3 regions of the Neorhizobium sp. 05N33 genome follow, and region 1 is predicted to be linked to each of the others. Evidence: riboswitches for the same ligand, from Rfam matches in the RefSeq annotation. Region 1 holds a riboswitch; each other region holds the start of a gene.
What was found. A riboswitch is a leader RNA that binds a small molecule or an ion and turns the genes downstream of it on or off. The one in region 1 is predicted to bind thiamine pyrophosphate.
Positions count from the first base shown of each region.

Region 2: it holds a riboswitch for thiamine pyrophosphate, as region 1 does, so the genes downstream of both, thiC (phosphomethylpyrimidine synthase ThiC) here and thiM (hydroxyethylthiazole kinase) in region 1, are expected to answer to the same signal.
Region 3: it holds a riboswitch for thiamine pyrophosphate, as region 1 does, so the genes downstream of both, AC1DLT_RS12715 (ABC transporter permease) here and thiM (hydroxyethylthiazole kinase) in region 1, are expected to answer to the same signal.

Region 1 is NZ_JBFTNK010000010.1:49,102-54,507, forward strand. Features, by position in the region: gene thiD (bifunctional hydroxymethylpyrimidine kinase/phosphomethylpyrimidine kinase) at 1-691, opposite strand, end outside; gene thiE (thiamine phosphate synthase) at 688-1,326, opposite strand; gene thiM (hydroxyethylthiazole kinase) at 1,323-2,144, opposite strand; TPP riboswitch at 2,182-2,277, opposite strand; gene AC1DLT_RS22305 (heavy metal translocating P-type ATPase) at 2,391-4,679, shown strand; gene AC1DLT_RS22310 (ribbon-helix-helix domain-containing protein) at 4,752-5,027, shown strand; gene AC1DLT_RS22315 (glycoside hydrolase family 13 protein) at 5,334-5,406, opposite strand, start outside.
Region 2 is NZ_JBFTNK010000021.1:12,257-17,662, forward strand. Features, by position in the region: gene AC1DLT_RS28540 (AraC family transcriptional regulator) at 1-271, opposite strand, end outside; gene AC1DLT_RS28545 (SDR family NAD(P)-dependent oxidoreductase) at 409-1,188, shown strand; gene thiC (phosphomethylpyrimidine synthase ThiC) at 1,238-3,049, opposite strand; TPP riboswitch at 3,149-3,280, opposite strand; gene AC1DLT_RS28555 (acyl carrier protein) at 3,460-3,711, shown strand; gene AC1DLT_RS28560 (acyl-CoA dehydrogenase family protein) at 3,713-4,894, shown strand; gene AC1DLT_RS28565 (amino acid--[acyl-carrier-protein] ligase) at 4,941-5,406, shown strand, end outside.
Region 3 is NZ_JBFTNK010000004.1:45,347-50,752, reverse strand. Features, by position in the region: gene AC1DLT_RS12725 (NUDIX hydrolase) at 1-553, opposite strand, end outside; gene AC1DLT_RS12720 (ABC transporter substrate-binding protein) at 651-1,595, opposite strand; gene AC1DLT_RS12715 (ABC transporter permease) at 1,592-2,374, opposite strand; TPP riboswitch at 2,510-2,613, opposite strand; gene minE (cell division topological specificity factor MinE) at 2,776-3,036, opposite strand; gene minD (septum site-determining protein MinD) at 3,033-3,848, opposite strand; gene minC (septum site-determining protein MinC) at 3,880-4,608, opposite strand; gene AC1DLT_RS12695 (DUF1127 domain-containing protein) at 5,397-5,406, opposite strand, start outside.

The DNA.
Region 1 (5,406 bases):
CCGGCAAGGCACCCTTGGCGAGTTCGGCGGCGATTGCGCTCGACAGCGTGCAGCCAGTGCCGTGGGTGTTGCTGGTCGCGGTGCGTCTGCCCTCGAACCAGTGGATGCCGGTTACGTCCGCCAGCACATCCGGGCTGTCTTCGCTCTCCAGATGACCGCCCTTCACCAGGACTGCCTTAGGCCCGATCTTCAGCAGTTGCTCGGCCTGGGCTGCCATCCCTTCGCGGGTCGTGGCGACCGTCTCGCCGAGCAGCGCTGCGGCTTCGGGGAGGTTGGGGGTGACGACGGTGGCGAGCGGCATCAGCTTGTAGGTGACGGCATCCACCGCATCGAGCGCCAGCAGCGGCGAACCGCCCTTGGCGATCATCACCGGATCGAGCACGATCGGCACGGTATCGCGATAGGGGCGCAGCACGTCGGCAACCGCCTCGGCGATCTCGGCATTGGCGATCATGCCGATCTTCACCGCATCGACGCGCACGTCGAGAAAGATGGTGCGGATCTGGTTTGCGACGAAGGCGGCGGGCACCGCATGCACGCCGGTGACCCCTTGGGTATTCTGGGCGGTCAGCGCGGTCAGCGCCGCCATGCCATAGGTGCCGCGGGCCGCAAAGGTTTTCAGATCCGCCTGGATGCCGGCGCCGCCGGAAGGGTCCGAACCGGCGATCGACAGGACGTTTTTGATGCTCATGCGCGTGCCCTTTCGATTTCCGCGGCAATTCGGCGGGCGGCGGCTTCCGGATCGGGCTGGCCGCAGATGGCGGACACGACCGCGAGGCCCTTTGCGCCGGCGGCGAGTGCCGGGCCGGCATGTTCCGCCTTGACGCCGCCAATCGCGACTGCCGGAACCGGCGCCATGGCGACGATGCGTGCAAGCCCGTCGAAACCGATCGGCTGCTTGTGGTCGGGTTTGGTGCCGGTCGCAAAGACGGGACCGATACCGACATAATCGACGATGGACGGATCCACCCGACGCGCCAGGTCCTCGGTCTCCACCGAGAGGCCGAGGATCATGCCATGGCCGGCGCGCCGGCGCGCCATCGCCGCCACCATATCGCTCTGGCCGACATGCAGGCCTTCCGCGCCGATCGCGATTGCTGCCTCCACGTCGTCGTTGATGATCAGGGGCACGCCGGTTCCGGAAAGTACCGCCTTCAGCGCCCGGCCGGTTTCGATCATTTTTGCCGTATCCGCCTGCTTGTCGCGCAGCTGGACCATGGTGACGCCGCCGGCGACGGCCAGCCTTGTCGTCTCGATCATGCCGATCTCGCGGCAGAGATCGGGATCGAGGACGAGGTAGACGGAAAGGTCGAAGGTTTTGGTCATGCTGCGACGACCCTTGCCTGGGCATCGAGCGTCTCTCCGGTCAGCGCCGCGAGACGGTCGAGGAAGATCGGCGAGAAGAAGCCGGGACCCGAGGCGGTGAAGGCCGCTTCCTCGCCCGCGACCGCGAACATCGCAAGCGCGGCGACCGTCGCCTCGAAGGGATCGTCCGTGGCGGCGGCAAAGGCGCCGACCAGGCAGGTCAGCGAGCAGCCGAGCGCGGTCACCCGCGGCATCAGGGCCGAACCGCCGAAGATGCGCACCGAACGCCGGCCGTCGGTGACGAAATCCACCTCGCCGGTGACGGCCACCACGCAGGCCTTCTGCCGGGCGATGGTGATTGCCGAGTCTTCCGCCGCCGGGACGCTGTCGCCGCTGTCGACGCCATGGCCGCTCGACTGGCTGCCGGCCAGCGCGATGATTTCCGAGGCGTTGCCGCGGATGATCGTGGGCCGCAGCTCCATCAGCTCGGCGAGTGCGGCGCGGCGATAGGCGGTGGCGTAATGGGCGACGGGATCGAGCACCCAAGGCTTGCCAGCTTCGGTGGCGGAGGCGGCCGCTGCCTTCATGCCGGCCAGGAAATCCGGCGACAGGGTGCCGATATTGACCGTCAGGGCCGCAGCGATGCGGGCGAATTCGCCGGCTTCTTCCTTGGTGTGCACCATGGCGGGCGAGGCGCCGGCCGCCAGCATCACGTTGGCGGCGATATTCATCGCCACGAAATTGGTGATGTTCTGGACGAGCGGGTTTTTGGCACGCATCGCGGTCAGCAACTGGCCGGGGGTGTCTGCAAGGGTCCCAAGGGGTATTATCGTCTGCATATCTGCCTCGTTCGGCGGGGCAGGCGTGGGGCGCAGTGTCAACGCCCTGACGACTCCCTCCGCCAGCATGATCTGGTTCAGGTTCTAAGGGTGCTTCTCAGCCCGGCTTTGCCGGACGCCCCTGTCTTCACCATGGCTTACAGCAAAGATAATGCGCTTCGCCAGTGATTTTTTCTGATTTTGGGCCTTGCAGCTCTAGTCGCTAGAGGTTGTAGAGACGGGGCTCGATCCAATGGGAAAGACACGATGAACGCGACGACACAGGCACGATACAAGGTTGGGGGCATGGATTGCGCCAGCTGCGCGACGAAGATCGACACCGCGGTGCGCCGCATGCCGGGCGTCGAGGACGTGTCCGTTTCGGTGGCTTCAGGCACGATGACTGTGAAGCATGACGGGACCGGCGATCTGGGTGCGATCGAGAAGAAGGTCGTAGGGCTTGGGTATTCGCTCAGGGCGCTGGGTCAGAGGGCCGGTGAGGATGCGCGGCGGCGCGGTGTCGAGGGGTTACCCCCCTCTGCCTTGCCGGGCATCTCCCCCTCAAGGGGGGAGATCGGCAAGACGCACGACCACCATCATCATCATGACCATGACGGCGGGCACGATCATTCCCATCACGACCACGGCACAACAGAAATCGAAGGCCTGCACGGCCACGATCACGGGCCGATGGACGGGCCGTGGTGGAAATCGCCCAAAGGCCGCCTGACCATCCTGGTCGGCATTGCGTTAGCGACGGCTTACGGGATCGGCCATCTGGTGCCGGCCTATGACACAATCATCTTCACCGCAGCGATGCTGATCGGCCTCGTGCCGATTGCCCGGCGCGCCATCATGGCAGCACTCGCCGGCACGCCGTTTTCGATCGAGATGCTGATGACGATTGCCGCCGTCGGCGCTGTTGTCATCAATGCGTCGGAAGAGGCCGCCGCCGTGGTCTTCCTTTTCCTGATCGGCGAATTGCTGGAAGGGGTCGCGGCCGGCAAGGCGCGCCAAAGCATCCAGAGCCTGACGGCGCTGGTGCCGAAAAACGCGCTGCTCGAAGAAAACGGCCAGACCCGCGAAGTGCCGGCGGAGAGCCTTGCCGTCGGTGCGACCATCCTCGTGCGCCCTGGCGACCGTATTTCGGCGGACGGCGTCATCATCGCGGGCGAAAGCGCGATCGACGAAGCGCCGGTGACGGGCGAAAGCACGCCGGTCTCCAAGGGCATCGACGACACGGTTTTTGCCGGCACGATCAACGGCGTTGCCGCCTTGCGGGTTCGCGTGACGGCCGCCGCCGAGGACAATACGATTGCCCGCGTGGTGCGGCTGGTCGAGGAGGCGCAGGAGAGCAAGGCCCCGACCGAGCGCTTCATCGACCGTTTCTCGCGGTATTACACGCCGGGCGTCGTCGCAGTGGCGGCGCTGGTTGCTATCCTGCCACCGCTTGTCGGCGGTGCGTCCTGGAGCGAGTGGGTCTACAAGGGCCTGGCGATCCTGCTGATCGGCTGCCCCTGTGCGCTGGTCATTTCGACGCCTGCCGCAATCGCCGCATCGCTGTCCTCAGGTGCCCGCCGCGGCCTGCTGATGAAGGGTGGCGCGGTGCTGGAAACGCTCGGCAAGATCACCGCCGTCGCGCTCGACAAGACCGGCACGTTGACGGCCGGCAGGCCCCAGGTGACCGATGTCATCGCCTTCGGCCGCAATGCGGAAGACGTGCTGCGCTTTGCCGCCGCGCTCGAAACCGGCTCCAGCCATCCGCTCGCCGCCGCGATCCTTGCCAAGGCTGCCGATGACGAGGTCGAGATCCCGGCTGCGACGGATGCCAGGGCGCTCGGCGGCAAGGGTGTCACGGCGACGGTCGAAGGTGAGGAAGTTTTCCTCGGCTCACCCAAGGCCGCCGCCGAGCTTGTGTCGCTGCCGATGGCGCATTCGAGGCGGATCACGTGCCTCAATGACGAGGGCAAGACCGTCTCGGTGCTGATCGTCGGCGGGGTCCTTGCCGGTGCCGTCGCCATGCGCGACGAACCGCGTCCCGACGCCAGGGCCGGCCTGAAGGCGCTGACCGATGCCGGCATCAGGACCGTGATGCTGACCGGCGACAATGCTCGCACCGCGACCGCGATCGGCAAGGATCTCGGCATCGAGGTACGTGCCGAGCTGATGCCGGAAGACAAGAGCCGCATCGTCGGTGAGCTGAAAAGCGAGGGTTACGTGGTCGGCAAGGTCGGCGACGGTATCAACGACGCCCCGGCACTCGCAGCCGCCGATGTCGGCATCGCGATGGGCGGAGGCACCGACGTGGCGCTCGAAACTGCCGATGCCGCAGCGCTGCACGGCCGGGTCGGCGACATCGCCGCGATGATCGCGCTGTCGAAGCGGACGATGCGCAACATCTACCAGAACATCTCGATCGCGCTCGGCCTGAAGGCGGCCTTCCTGGTCACGACCATCCTGGGGATCACTGGACTGTGGCCGGCGATCCTTGCGGACACCGGGGCGACGGTGCTGGTGACGATCAATGCGCTGCGGCTGCTGCGGGTGAGGAACTAGGCACAGCCCGCGGGAGATTGCGCAAGACACTGTCGTGTTGCAAGATAGGGCAGCGTAAAGGGATAGGCTGACATGCGCACCAACAGATCCATCGCCCTGACACTCGGTAAACAGCAGCAAGTTCTCGATGCCATGGTGGAATCGGGGGACTATGACTCCGCCAGCGAGGCGGTGCGCGCTGCTCTGCGCGCACTCGAGCGGGAAAGGGAAACCCTGGACGAAATCATGCGCCTGAAGGTTCAGGAAGCCATGGACGATCTGCGCCCCAGTATTCCGGCCGCCAAAGTATTCGCGGAACTTCGCGAATTCCATGCCAGCCAGGCGAAAGCCGACAAGCGTGGATCATAATGTCGAGTTTCGACCGGCAGCCGTCACTGACCTCCGGCGGATCTACCTGAGAATTGCCCAAGAGGCAGGGTATGAGCGCGCTGGAAACTATATCGATCGAATTGAAGCGGCCAGCATGAGCCTCTCGGCATTTCCCACCGCGGAACTGTTCGGGGCCATATCCACCCTGGCTTACGCGTCATAGGATTTGAACGCAGTGCCGCCATAGCGCTCGTCGTCGAGAAGGACACGGTCAATATCCTGCGTATTCTTCCGCGGGGCATGGATTTTCCCTCTGACTGGTCCGCAGATGAGTGACGCGCCTTTTCAAACCGTCCGCGCCAGAACCGCAAAAGCCTCATAGGGCTTCAGCGTCAGGCTCTCGCCAAGCGCATCCACC
Region 2 (5,406 bases), on a different contig from region 1:
GGCTCGCCTCCGCCACGCGGCCGAAGGCGGGCATCTCGACGCTGACAACGAGCGCCTGGCCCGCCCGGTAATCCACATGGCGGTCGCCGAAAACAGCCCATTTCGCGCCCTGGAGGACGATGCAGAGCGCCGGCTTGAAAATCAGGTGGTCTGGCCGTTTCTCGTGATCCGAGCGAAGGATGGTCAGGCCTTCGATCGCCGTCGCGAAAGGGCTGGTTCCCGCCTGTCCATCCGTGAACCGCTTTACCGCATCGAGCAGGGCTGCCGGCATGCCACACCTCCGAGGTTTCAAGGCCAAACATAGGCCTGCGAGCAGGATCAGGCAAGAAGTGGGAAAGTTCCGGCATTCAGGCGTGTGGCCGAGGGGAGTAGTTTCCGGTCATCCAATCCAGACAAGGAACCTCCATCATGACGCATCAAACATCTCAGAAATCGGCAGCCAAGCTCGCCATCGTGACCGGCGGCAGCCGCGGTCTCGGCCGCAACACTGTGCTCAGCCTTGCAAAGCGCGGTATCGACGTGATCTTCACCTACAACTCCAATCAGGCAGAAGCAGCAGCCACGACCGCAGCAGCGGGCGAACTGGGACGCAGGGCGATCGCCCTGCAGCTCGATGTCGGCGATGTCGCGTCGTTCGATGCGTTCGTCGGCCGGGTGCAGGAAGCCCTGGCCGAGATCGGCGCTGAAAAATTCGATTTCCTCGTCAACAATGCCGGCACGTCGCATCATGGCGATTTCGAAAAGACCACCGAAGCGGAGCTGGACGAGCTCTTCAATGTTCACTTCAAGGGCGTCTTCTTTCTAACCCAGAAGCTATTGCCGCTGATCCGCGACGGCGGCCGGATCGTCAACTTCTCCACCGGGCTTACCCGCATCACCGTTCCGGGCAGCGGCGCCTATGCGGCGATGAAGGGAGCAGTCGAAGTGCTGACCCGTTATCTGGCCAAGGAGCTCGGCGCCCGCGGCATCGCCGTCAATACGGTGGCGCCCGGCGCGATCATGACCGATTTCAGCGGCGGCATGGTGCGCGACAACCCGGAGATCAACAGGCGCGTCGCCGAGATGACCGCACTTGGCCGTGCCGGCGAGCCGGATGATATTGGCCCGATGGTCGCCTCGCTGCTGTCCGAGGACAACCGCTGGGTCAATGCCCAGCGCATCGAGGTGTCGGGGGGCATGGCGCTCTGACGTTCGAGCGACCCCTGCCGGTTGCGACCGGCAGGGGTCGTGAAGTTGATCATCCCTTCTCGACCGGCATATAAAGATCGCCGCCGTCACGATATTTCGCAGCCATGGCTTCCAGGCCCTCCTTCTGCGCCTCGGCGCGGATATCGTGGGAAATCCGCATCGAACAGAATTTCGGACCGCACATGGAGCAGAAATGCGCCACCTTGTGCGCCTCCTTCGGCAGCGTCTCGTCATGCATCGAACGGGCCGTTTCCGGATCGAGCGAGAGGTTGAACTGGTCCTCCCAGCGGAACTCGAAGCGGGCGCGCGACAGCGCGTCGTCACGCACCTGCGCCGCCGGATGGCCTTTGGCGAGATCGGCCGCATGCGCCGCGATCTTGTAGGTGATGACGCCCACCTTGACGTCGTTGCGGTCGGGCAGGCCGAGATGTTCCTTGGGCGTCACGTAGCAGAGCATGGCGGTGCCGAACCAGCCGATCATCGCAGCCCCGATCCCCGATGTGATGTGGTCGTAGCCCGGCGCAATATCGGTGGTCAGCGGTCCAAGCGTATAGAATGGCGCCTCGCCGCAGACCGCGAGCTGCTTGTCCATGTTCGCCTTGATCTTGTGCATCGGCACATGGCCGGGGCCTTCGATCATCACCTGGCAATCCTTCGCCCAGGCGATCTTCGTCAGCTCGCCAAGCGTTTCCAGTTCCGCAAACTGCGCCGCGTCGTTGGCATCGGCGATCGAACCCGGGCGAAGACCGTCGCCGAGCGAGAACGAGACGTCGTAGGCTTGGGCAATGTCGCAGATTTCCTCAAAATGCTCGTAGAGAAAACTCTCCTTGTGGTGATGCAGGCACCATTTGGCCATGATCGAGCCGCCACGGGAAACGATGCCGGTGACGCGATTGACGGTGAGCGGGATATAGGCGAGCCGCACGCCCGCATGGATGGTGAAATAGTCGACGCCCTGTTCCGCCTGTTCGATCAGCGTGTCGCGATACACCTCCCAGGTCAGGTCCTCGGCAATGCCGTTCACCTTTTCGAGCGCCTGGTAGAGCGGCACCGTGCCGATTGGAACAGGTGAATTGCGGATGATCCAGTCGCGGATATTGTGGATGTTGCGGCCGGTCGACAGATCCATGACCGTATCGGCGCCCCAGCGGATCGCCCAGACCATCTTCTCGACCTCCTCCGCCATCGACGAGGTGACAGCCGAATTGCCGATATTGGCATTGATCTTCACCAGGAAATTCCGGCCGATGATCATCGGTTCGGATTCGGGATGGTTGATGTTGGCGGGAATGATCGCCCGGCCTTCCGCGACTTCGCGGCGAACGAATTCCGGCGTCACGAAATCCGGCACATCGGCGCCGAAACTTTCGCCGTCGCGGACGAGCGGTTCCCGAACCGCCTGCCGACCGAGGTTTTCGCGGATGGCGACGAATTCCATCTCCGGCGTGATGATGCCGGCCCGCGCATAGGCGAGCTGGGTGACGGCCCTGCCAGCCTTGGCCTTGAAAGGCTGGTTGCGGATCGGGAATTCCGGCGTCAGGTGGCTCGCGGAGACGAAGCCGTTGTCCTCCGGCCTGACGATGCGGCCCTCATAGACTTCGACATCGCCGCGGGCCGAAATCCAGTTTTCGCGCAGGCGCAGCAGGCCGGCATCGATGCTGATCGCGGCACCTTCGACGGTATAGGGGCCAGAGGAATCGTAGACGGTCACCGGAGGTTCGCCGGAGGTCGGATGCAATGCGATCTGCCGCATCGGCACACGGATATCCGGATGGATCGTTCCCGCTTTCAGGACTTTCGTGGAGGCGGGAAGCGGGCCGGTGGTGACAACCGGGGTGAGCTTGGTGGTTGCAATATTCATGGTTCAAGGCTCCAAGGTTTGACGTTTGGAGACCCAGTTCCAGAGTTGGAATGATGGAAGAACACGTTGGAATCCGAAGGACGGTTTCCCGCCCTCGCTGCCGCAGCGCCCGCACCGTCCCTACGCCAGTATGAACTGGATCAGGTTCAACGGGTCACTGCGCCTCGGGCGGCCAAACCGGCCCGACCAGCAGTATCTCAGCCCCTTGGCGGGACCCCCCTGGTGAATGCGGCCATCAGAAACCTGCCGGTCGCGCATGTCAAGCCGGTCCCTGCCTGCGTCGATAGGTCGAGTTTTAGCGAATCCCGCAGCTCCAAATTGATGACGTTTATTACCGGAATCTTATGCTATCTTGCGCGATAACGTCCCTAGCGATGAGCGCAGAATTCGAACGATCGGGAGATGTCGAGATGAACGAGACCATTCGCGGATTGCTGACACGGGTGGGCGGCCTTCCGGTCGCCGTGACGGAGCTGGAAGACGCTGCCGATCTTTATGCAGCCGGGCTTTCCTCCTTCGCATCGGTGCAGCTGATGTTGGGCCTGGAAGAGGCCTTCGACATCGAATTCCCGGATAGCCTTTTGAACCGCAAGTCCTTCGCCAGCATCGCGGCGATCGAGCAGACGGTTTCCCACATCTTGAAAGCCTCCGAGGCCGCCTGAGATGAACCTTCCCGTCTTTGCCGCCGACATGAGCCTCAGCGCCCGCGCTCACCGCGTGGCGGCCGTGGCGGCTGAATTCGCCGAACGCGTCGACCATGACGGCCGCTTCCCCCGCGAGGCGGTCGATGCAATGAAGGCCGAACGCCTGATCGGCATCCAGATCCCGGTCGCGTTCGGCGGCGAGGGTGCTTCCATCACCGAGATTGCCGAGGTCTGCGCCATCCTGGGACAGTCCTGCGCCTCGAGCGCCATGGTTTTCGCCATGCACCAGATCAAGGTTTCGAGCCTCGTGGTGCACGGGGCCGACAGCGCCTGGCACATGGATTTCATGCGCGAGCTCGCCGACCGCCAGCTTCTCGTCGCCTCCGCGACGACCGAGGCCGGCATCGGCGGCAATATGCGCAACTCGATCTGCGCCATCGAGGTCGACGGCGACACCTGCCGGCTGACCAAGGACGCGACGGTGATTTCCTATGGCGCCCACGCCGATGTCATCATGATCACCTCGCGCTCGAACGAGAAGGCCGCCCCGACCGACCAGGTCATGACCGTCTTCAAACAGGGCCAATATACCCTGCAGAAGACCGTCGACTGGGATACGCTCGGCATGCGCGGCACCTGCTCCGACGGCTTCCTCTTCAATGGCGAAGCGCCTTCGGTCCAGATTTTCTCGAAACCGTTCGCCGAAATCGCGGCACAGTCGATGCTCGCCACCTCGCATCTCCTCTGGAGTGCTGTCTGGTACGGCATTGCCGCCGACGCGGTCCTGCGCGCCCAGGCTTTCGTGCGCGCCGCGGCCCGCAAGGCGGGCGGCACCCAGCCGCCCGGCGCGCTGAGGCTCGCCGAAGCGTCGAACCTGCTGCAGCTCCTCAAGGGCAATATCCTGTCGGGCCTCAAGACCTACGCGGATGCGAAACACGATCCCGACAAACTGTCGTCCATGGCCTTTTCGATCGCCATGAACAATATCAAGCTCGCCTCTTCCGAGACGATCCTGACCATCATCAACCAGGCGATGATCATCTGCGGCATCATGGGCTACAAGAACGGTACGCCCTATAGTCTCGGACGGCATCTTCGCGACGCGCATTCCGCCCAGCTGATGATTTCCAACGACCGCATTCTCGGCAATACGTCAACCATGCTGCTCGTTCAAAAACCGGACACCAGCCTGCTCGGCTGACGCCCCATCACTTCAGATGTAATCGTTTAAAGAATGAGGTGAATCCATGGATCTGCAAGTTTCCTTTCTCGACCGCCTGTTCGACGCTGGCCTGCTGATCGAGACCGGCGTCGACGGACTGTATGGCCGCAGCGGCCAGTTCGAAGACGTCATTGCCGCCTTCGAGCGGCTGATCGACAAGGTCGGCGGTGCCGACGGCGCGGAGGCGATGCGCTTCCCGCCGGGCATGAACCGCGCCTTCTTCGAGACCAGCGGCTATATGAAGAGCTTTCCGCAGCTCGCCGGCACGGTTCACTCGTTCTGCGGCAACGAACTCGACCACATGAGCCTGCTGAAATGCATGGAAGTCGGCGAGGAGGACTGGACCAAAGGCCAGGAAGCGACCGACATCGTGCTGACGCCGGCGGCCTGCTATCCGCTCTACCCAACCGTCGCGCGCCGCGGCAACCTGCCCGCCGGCGGCGGTCTTTTCGACCTGCAGAGCTACTGCTTCCGCCACGAGCCCTCCAAGG
Region 3 (5,406 bases), on a different contig from region 1:
AACCGGCCTCGGTCACAAGGCCTGCCTCATACATCAACTCGTAACGCTGCAGGCCGAGATCCTCGTTCCAGGCGGCACCGTCTAGCCCGAAGGCAAAATCGACGCGACGCTGGCGGTGTTCGCGGCGCGCCGTTTCCGAAGCGACCCAATCCTGCAGGCGGTCGGTGATGGCCGCCTGTATCTCCGGCCTCCCCCCGCGATGGTCCTCCCAGGGGAAATATTCGTACCAGCCGTGCCAGCCGGGTTTTCCGGCGCCGGGTGCGGCCTGCTCGCGGACGAGGCCGAGATAGCTGATCGAGATCGTCCGCCCCTCGGCATCCTCATGGGTGCGGTCGCGGTCGGCGAACGTATAGAGCTGTTCGAGATAACCGAGCGGATGGCCTGTCTGGTCGCCGACCCATTCGCGAAGCCCGGCCTGTAGGCTGCGATGGCCGAGCTCGAAAGGGCCGGACGGCAGCGCATCTCCCGAGCGTACCGTCATCACGCGCGGCTCGTCGCCGGTGACGGCGGACAGAACCGCGATCAGTTCCGCATGGGCAAGTCCGATGGTCAAGCAAACTCCGGGTCACGTAACGTGGAAAGCCTGTCTGGCATGAAAATCACGTTACGCGAACCCCGGAGCTCAAATCAAACGATATCAGCAACTTGGCCTATTTGATTTCGACAGCAACGTCGGAGACCGGAGGCACTGCCTTGATCAGTCCCGTTTCCTTCATGAAGGCGGCGAAGCGCTGGTAGCGGCCTTGGTCGAGTGCGGCCGGACGCTTGGCAAAACGCGGCAGCGTGTCGAAGAACGCGGTGCGGTTCAACTCGTCGTCGAGGCTCGGATAGGCCTTGACAAAAAGCTGCCAGGCCTCCAGCGGATGGTTGGTGATGTAGATCGAGGCCTGTTCGACTGCATGCAGGAAACGCGGCAGCCGGTTATCGCCAGCAGAATCGCGGCGGGTGACGAAGATCAGTTCGTCATAAGCAGGAACCCCGTGCTCTTCAGGGAAAAACGCCCGCCCCGCATGGCCTTCCAGCTTCATCTGGGTCAGCTCGAAATTGCGGAACCCACCGAGCGTCGCATCCACCTTGCCCCCGATCAGCGACGGCGACAGCGAAAAGTTGACGTTGATCAGCTCCACGTCGTCGTTGGAAAGCCCTTCCGAGGCCAGCATGCGCTTCAGCATCGCATCCTCGAAACCGGTCACGGAAAAGCCGACCTTCTTGCCTTTCAGGTCCTTGAGGCTCTTGATCGGACCGTCCGCCAGCACAGTGACGGTGTTGAGCGGCGTTTCGACCAGCGTGCCGAACCGCACAAGCGGCAGGCCCGCTTCGTGGTCGAGATAGAGGTTTGGCTGATAGTGGATGCCGATATCCGCCTCGCCCGCCGAAACCAGCCGCGGCACCGCGGAGGCATCGGACGGCGGGATGAGCTCGACGTCGAGATTGGCATCGCCAAACAGCCCGCGCTGCTGGGCGATCACCATCGGCGCGTGGTCCGGATTGACGAACCATTCGAGCAGCACGCTCAGCTTGTCGGCGGCCTGCGCAGAAATCGGGGTGGCAAGGCTGGCCAGCGCGATGAAGGACGCGGTGAGGATACGGATCATGATCGGACGGAACTCCCTGATGCGGATGAAGATGAAGGGTCGGCTTCGCTTGCCCACGGGGCGAGCCCGGCGGTCAGCCGGTCGATGAGAAGCCTTAGAATGAGGGTAAGGATTGCCAGTATGGCCATCGCCGCGAACACCGTGTCGGTCTGCATGCGGGCATTGGCCTGGACCATCACGAAGCCGAGCCCGCCGGACGCCCCGACCCATTCCCCGACAACGGCACCGAGCGGCGCCAGCGGGGCGGCGACCCGAAGGCCGGAAACGAGGCTCGGGATCGCCAGCGGCACGCGCATCGACACCAGCGTCTGCCAATGGCTGGCGCCCTCCAGCGAGACAGCGTCGAGGATTTCCTGATCGGTGCGGCGAAGGCCGTCGGCAAAAGCGGAGGCGACCGGAAAGAAGATGATGATCGTCGTCATCGCCACTTTCGAGGCAAGGCCGAAACCCAGCCAGAGAACCAGGATCGGCGCCAGCACGAAGACGGGAAAGGCCTGCAGGATCAGCACCATCGGCCAGACGAGACGGCCGAGCCGCGGCAGCGCCGCAACGCCGAAGGCCGTGGCAATGCCGAGGCCTGCGCCGATCGCGAGGCCTAGCGCGATTTCGATCAGCGTGACGGCGCTGTTCTGCAGCAGGAAACCAGGCTGCCGCAGGAAGGCGGACGCGACGGCTACAGGCGACGGCAGAATATAGCGGGGCGGAGCAAACAGCCAGACGCCGGCTTGCCAGAGGGCGACAAGCAGGACGAGGCCGATGACCGCATGGGACGCACGCATGACGCTACGCGTCGAACCTGCACGTGACGGCCGGATACCCGTTGGGGACAACGGAAAGAATGGATGTCATCGGTCGATCTCCAGATCAGTCAATCACGGAGACCCAGGTGAAGCGGAGAAGAGAAAGTGCCGTCGGACGACGCCTATTTCCGTTCCTACGCCGGCATGACCCGGATCAGGTTCAAGGGTCCGGCTCGCCGCCATCTCAGCATCGTCAAGATGCCCCCCTCGGAATTACGACGATAACTGTCGGTTTTCAGCAATCCTGTCAAGCGGACCGGATTGGCGGCCGTTTCCACTCAGCGCGTCGCCGTCTTCCTTCGCGCAAGAAAGCGAAATACGAAACGCGGACAACCTGGTTGTCCGCGTTTCAAAATTCGAGTTTGCCGAATGCTGTCGGCTCAGGCAGCCTGGCTGACAGCATCCAACGGGATCTCGACGTCGATCTCGAGGATCGTGACGTTCTCGTCGCGGTCCATCTTGACCTGCACCTTGTCGCTGTCGACCTGCACGTGCTTGGCGATCACCGCAAGGATTTCTTCGCGAAGCAAGGATACGAGGTCCGAGCCGTTCGATGAGCGTTCGTGGGCGAGAAGCACCTGCAGGCGTTCGCGGGCCGTGGGTGCGGAGCGCTGTTTGCGGAAAAGGTTGAATATGGTCATGCGGCCCTCCGTGCGAAGATCTTGCCGAATATCCCCCGCTTTTCCCCGGGGATCGTGATCGGCAGAACTTCTCCTGCAAGCCGGCGTGCGGCATCGAAATAGGCCATGGCCGGTGCGCTGCGTGCATCCGCCAGGGTGACCGGCGCACCGATATTCGAGGCGCGCAGGACATCCATGCTTTCGGGGATGATGCCGATCAGCGGGATGGAGAGGATCTCCAGCACGTCCTCGACCTTCAGCATATCGCCCCGCTCAGCGCGGTTGGCGTCGTAGCGCGTCAGAAGCAGGTGCTTTTCCATCCGCTCGCCGCGCTCGGCCTTCATCGTCTTCGAGTCCAGCAGGCCGATGATGCGGTCCGAGTCGCGGACGGACGAGACTTCCGGATTGGTGACCACCACAGCCATGTCGGCGTGGCGCATGGCAAGCGTGGCGCCGCTCTCGATACCGGCGGGGCTATCGCAGATAACCCAGTCGAAGACCCGCTTCAATTCGGTAATGACCCGCTCCACGCCCTCGGGCGTCAGGTTGTCCTTGTCGCGCGTCTGCGATGCCGGCAGCAGGAACAGCGTCTCCAGGCGCTTGTCGCGAATCAGAGCCTGCGAGAGCTTCGCCTCGCCCTGGATGACGTTGATCAGATCGTAAACGACCCGACGTTCGGCGCCCATCACGAGGTCGAGGTTGCGCAGCCCGACGTCAAAATCGACGACGACAACCCGTTCGTTTCGCTGGGCCAGAGCCGCTCCGAGTGCGGCAGTCGAGGTCGTCTTGCCAACCCCGCCCTTGCCTGAAGTGACTACGATGACTTTCCCCATCTTGCTCTCCTGTTTGCTGGCCGGTTGCGGCTCAAATAAGTTTCTCTGCCATGATCGAATCCCCTTCGAGCCAAAGCTGGACTGAATGTCCGCGAAGGCCGGGGGCCATGTCGTCCGCCATCTTGTAGATGCCGTCGATTGCCAAAAGCTCGGCTTCGAGCTTGCGGCAGAAGATGCGTGCCGATGCGTTTCCGAGCGATCCTGCCATGGCCCTGCCACGCAGGGTCCCGTAAATGTGGATCGAGCCACCAGCGATGATTTCAGCTCCCGAGGCGACCGATCCGATAATCGTCACGTCGCCTTCGGGGAAGATCACCGACTGCCCCGACCGCACCGGATCGCGAATGACGATAGACTGCAAGGTCGGGCGCATCTCGGGCACCGACGGTTTCGGCTCGCTGTTGTGCAACTCGATGATCGGCTCCTTGGCGACGGCTTCGTCGGAGACCGGCCGACCACCTTTGAGTGCCGGAGGCATGCCTGGCCCCAGGATCGAAGGACGGCCGCCTTCGATACCCATGATATTGACACTGCGCCCGGCAAGCTCGGCGATGAGCTCTTTCAACTGAGCGCGATCGATTGGCAGATCGGTAACATCGAGCACGACCGGTCGGCCAAGGAAGAACCCGGCGGAACGCGCCGCGAGATCATCCAGCCGGACGAGCCAATCGTCGAAAGGAAGATCGGGAGCAAGCACGACCGCCAGAAAAGAACGGCCCTTGATACGGATAGCGCGAGCGTCTGTTAGCATTTTGGTCATCTGCGTAAAGAAATCGTGACCGTTTTTTAGCCCCGATATGGTTAACAATTGGTAAACAAGAAGCTCTTGGACGGCCTGGTTTTAACCGATCGTTACGATCTTCCCTTGCACCAGGCCCACCTCGCCGACATAGGCTTCGCAATGAAGAGAAGACCGGGCGCGAGGAAGAAAAGGGGCGGTCGACAAGGCGATGCGCCAGGCGCGAATCATCTCTCCCGGCACTTCGATGGTGGCTGTGATTCTGGGCTGCCATGGAGATTCGGTTGCCGTGAGAATCCGTAGAAGACCGTTTTCCGGCGAGTGCCCCTTCTCCGCGATGCGGCAACGGATCGCCTCGCCGCGTCTTCGACTTTCAGGCACGAATCGACATCGCCGGATGCCACCTGAGCGACCTCGGTTAAACGCGCGATTTTGAATTCTGAAAAACCCTCAGCCTCAAAACGAAAAAGCCTGCCGCGGGAGGAGGTGCGGCAGGCTTTCCGTAAAGAACCGAACAGCGGCTGGGAGGAGGAGTGCCGCCGTTCCTACAGACGTCCCTGGGAGGAGGAGTGGGCCGTCTGATAACACGAAGCTCTGCGGGAGGAGGTGCATCGCTTCGATAAGTATGACTATACAACGATCCTGCACTATTGATAGTCATTATGTTGCAGTGCAGCTATACGAAAAATGCATACCTGCAAACGGGTAGTGAAGTCTCAAAGAGGTCTGGCGCGCAGAACATCTTCTGACGCAGAAACGCCCGCGGCAATGGCGGGCGTCGTGCATGGTCCGGGCGGGCTATATCGCGATTAGCGACCG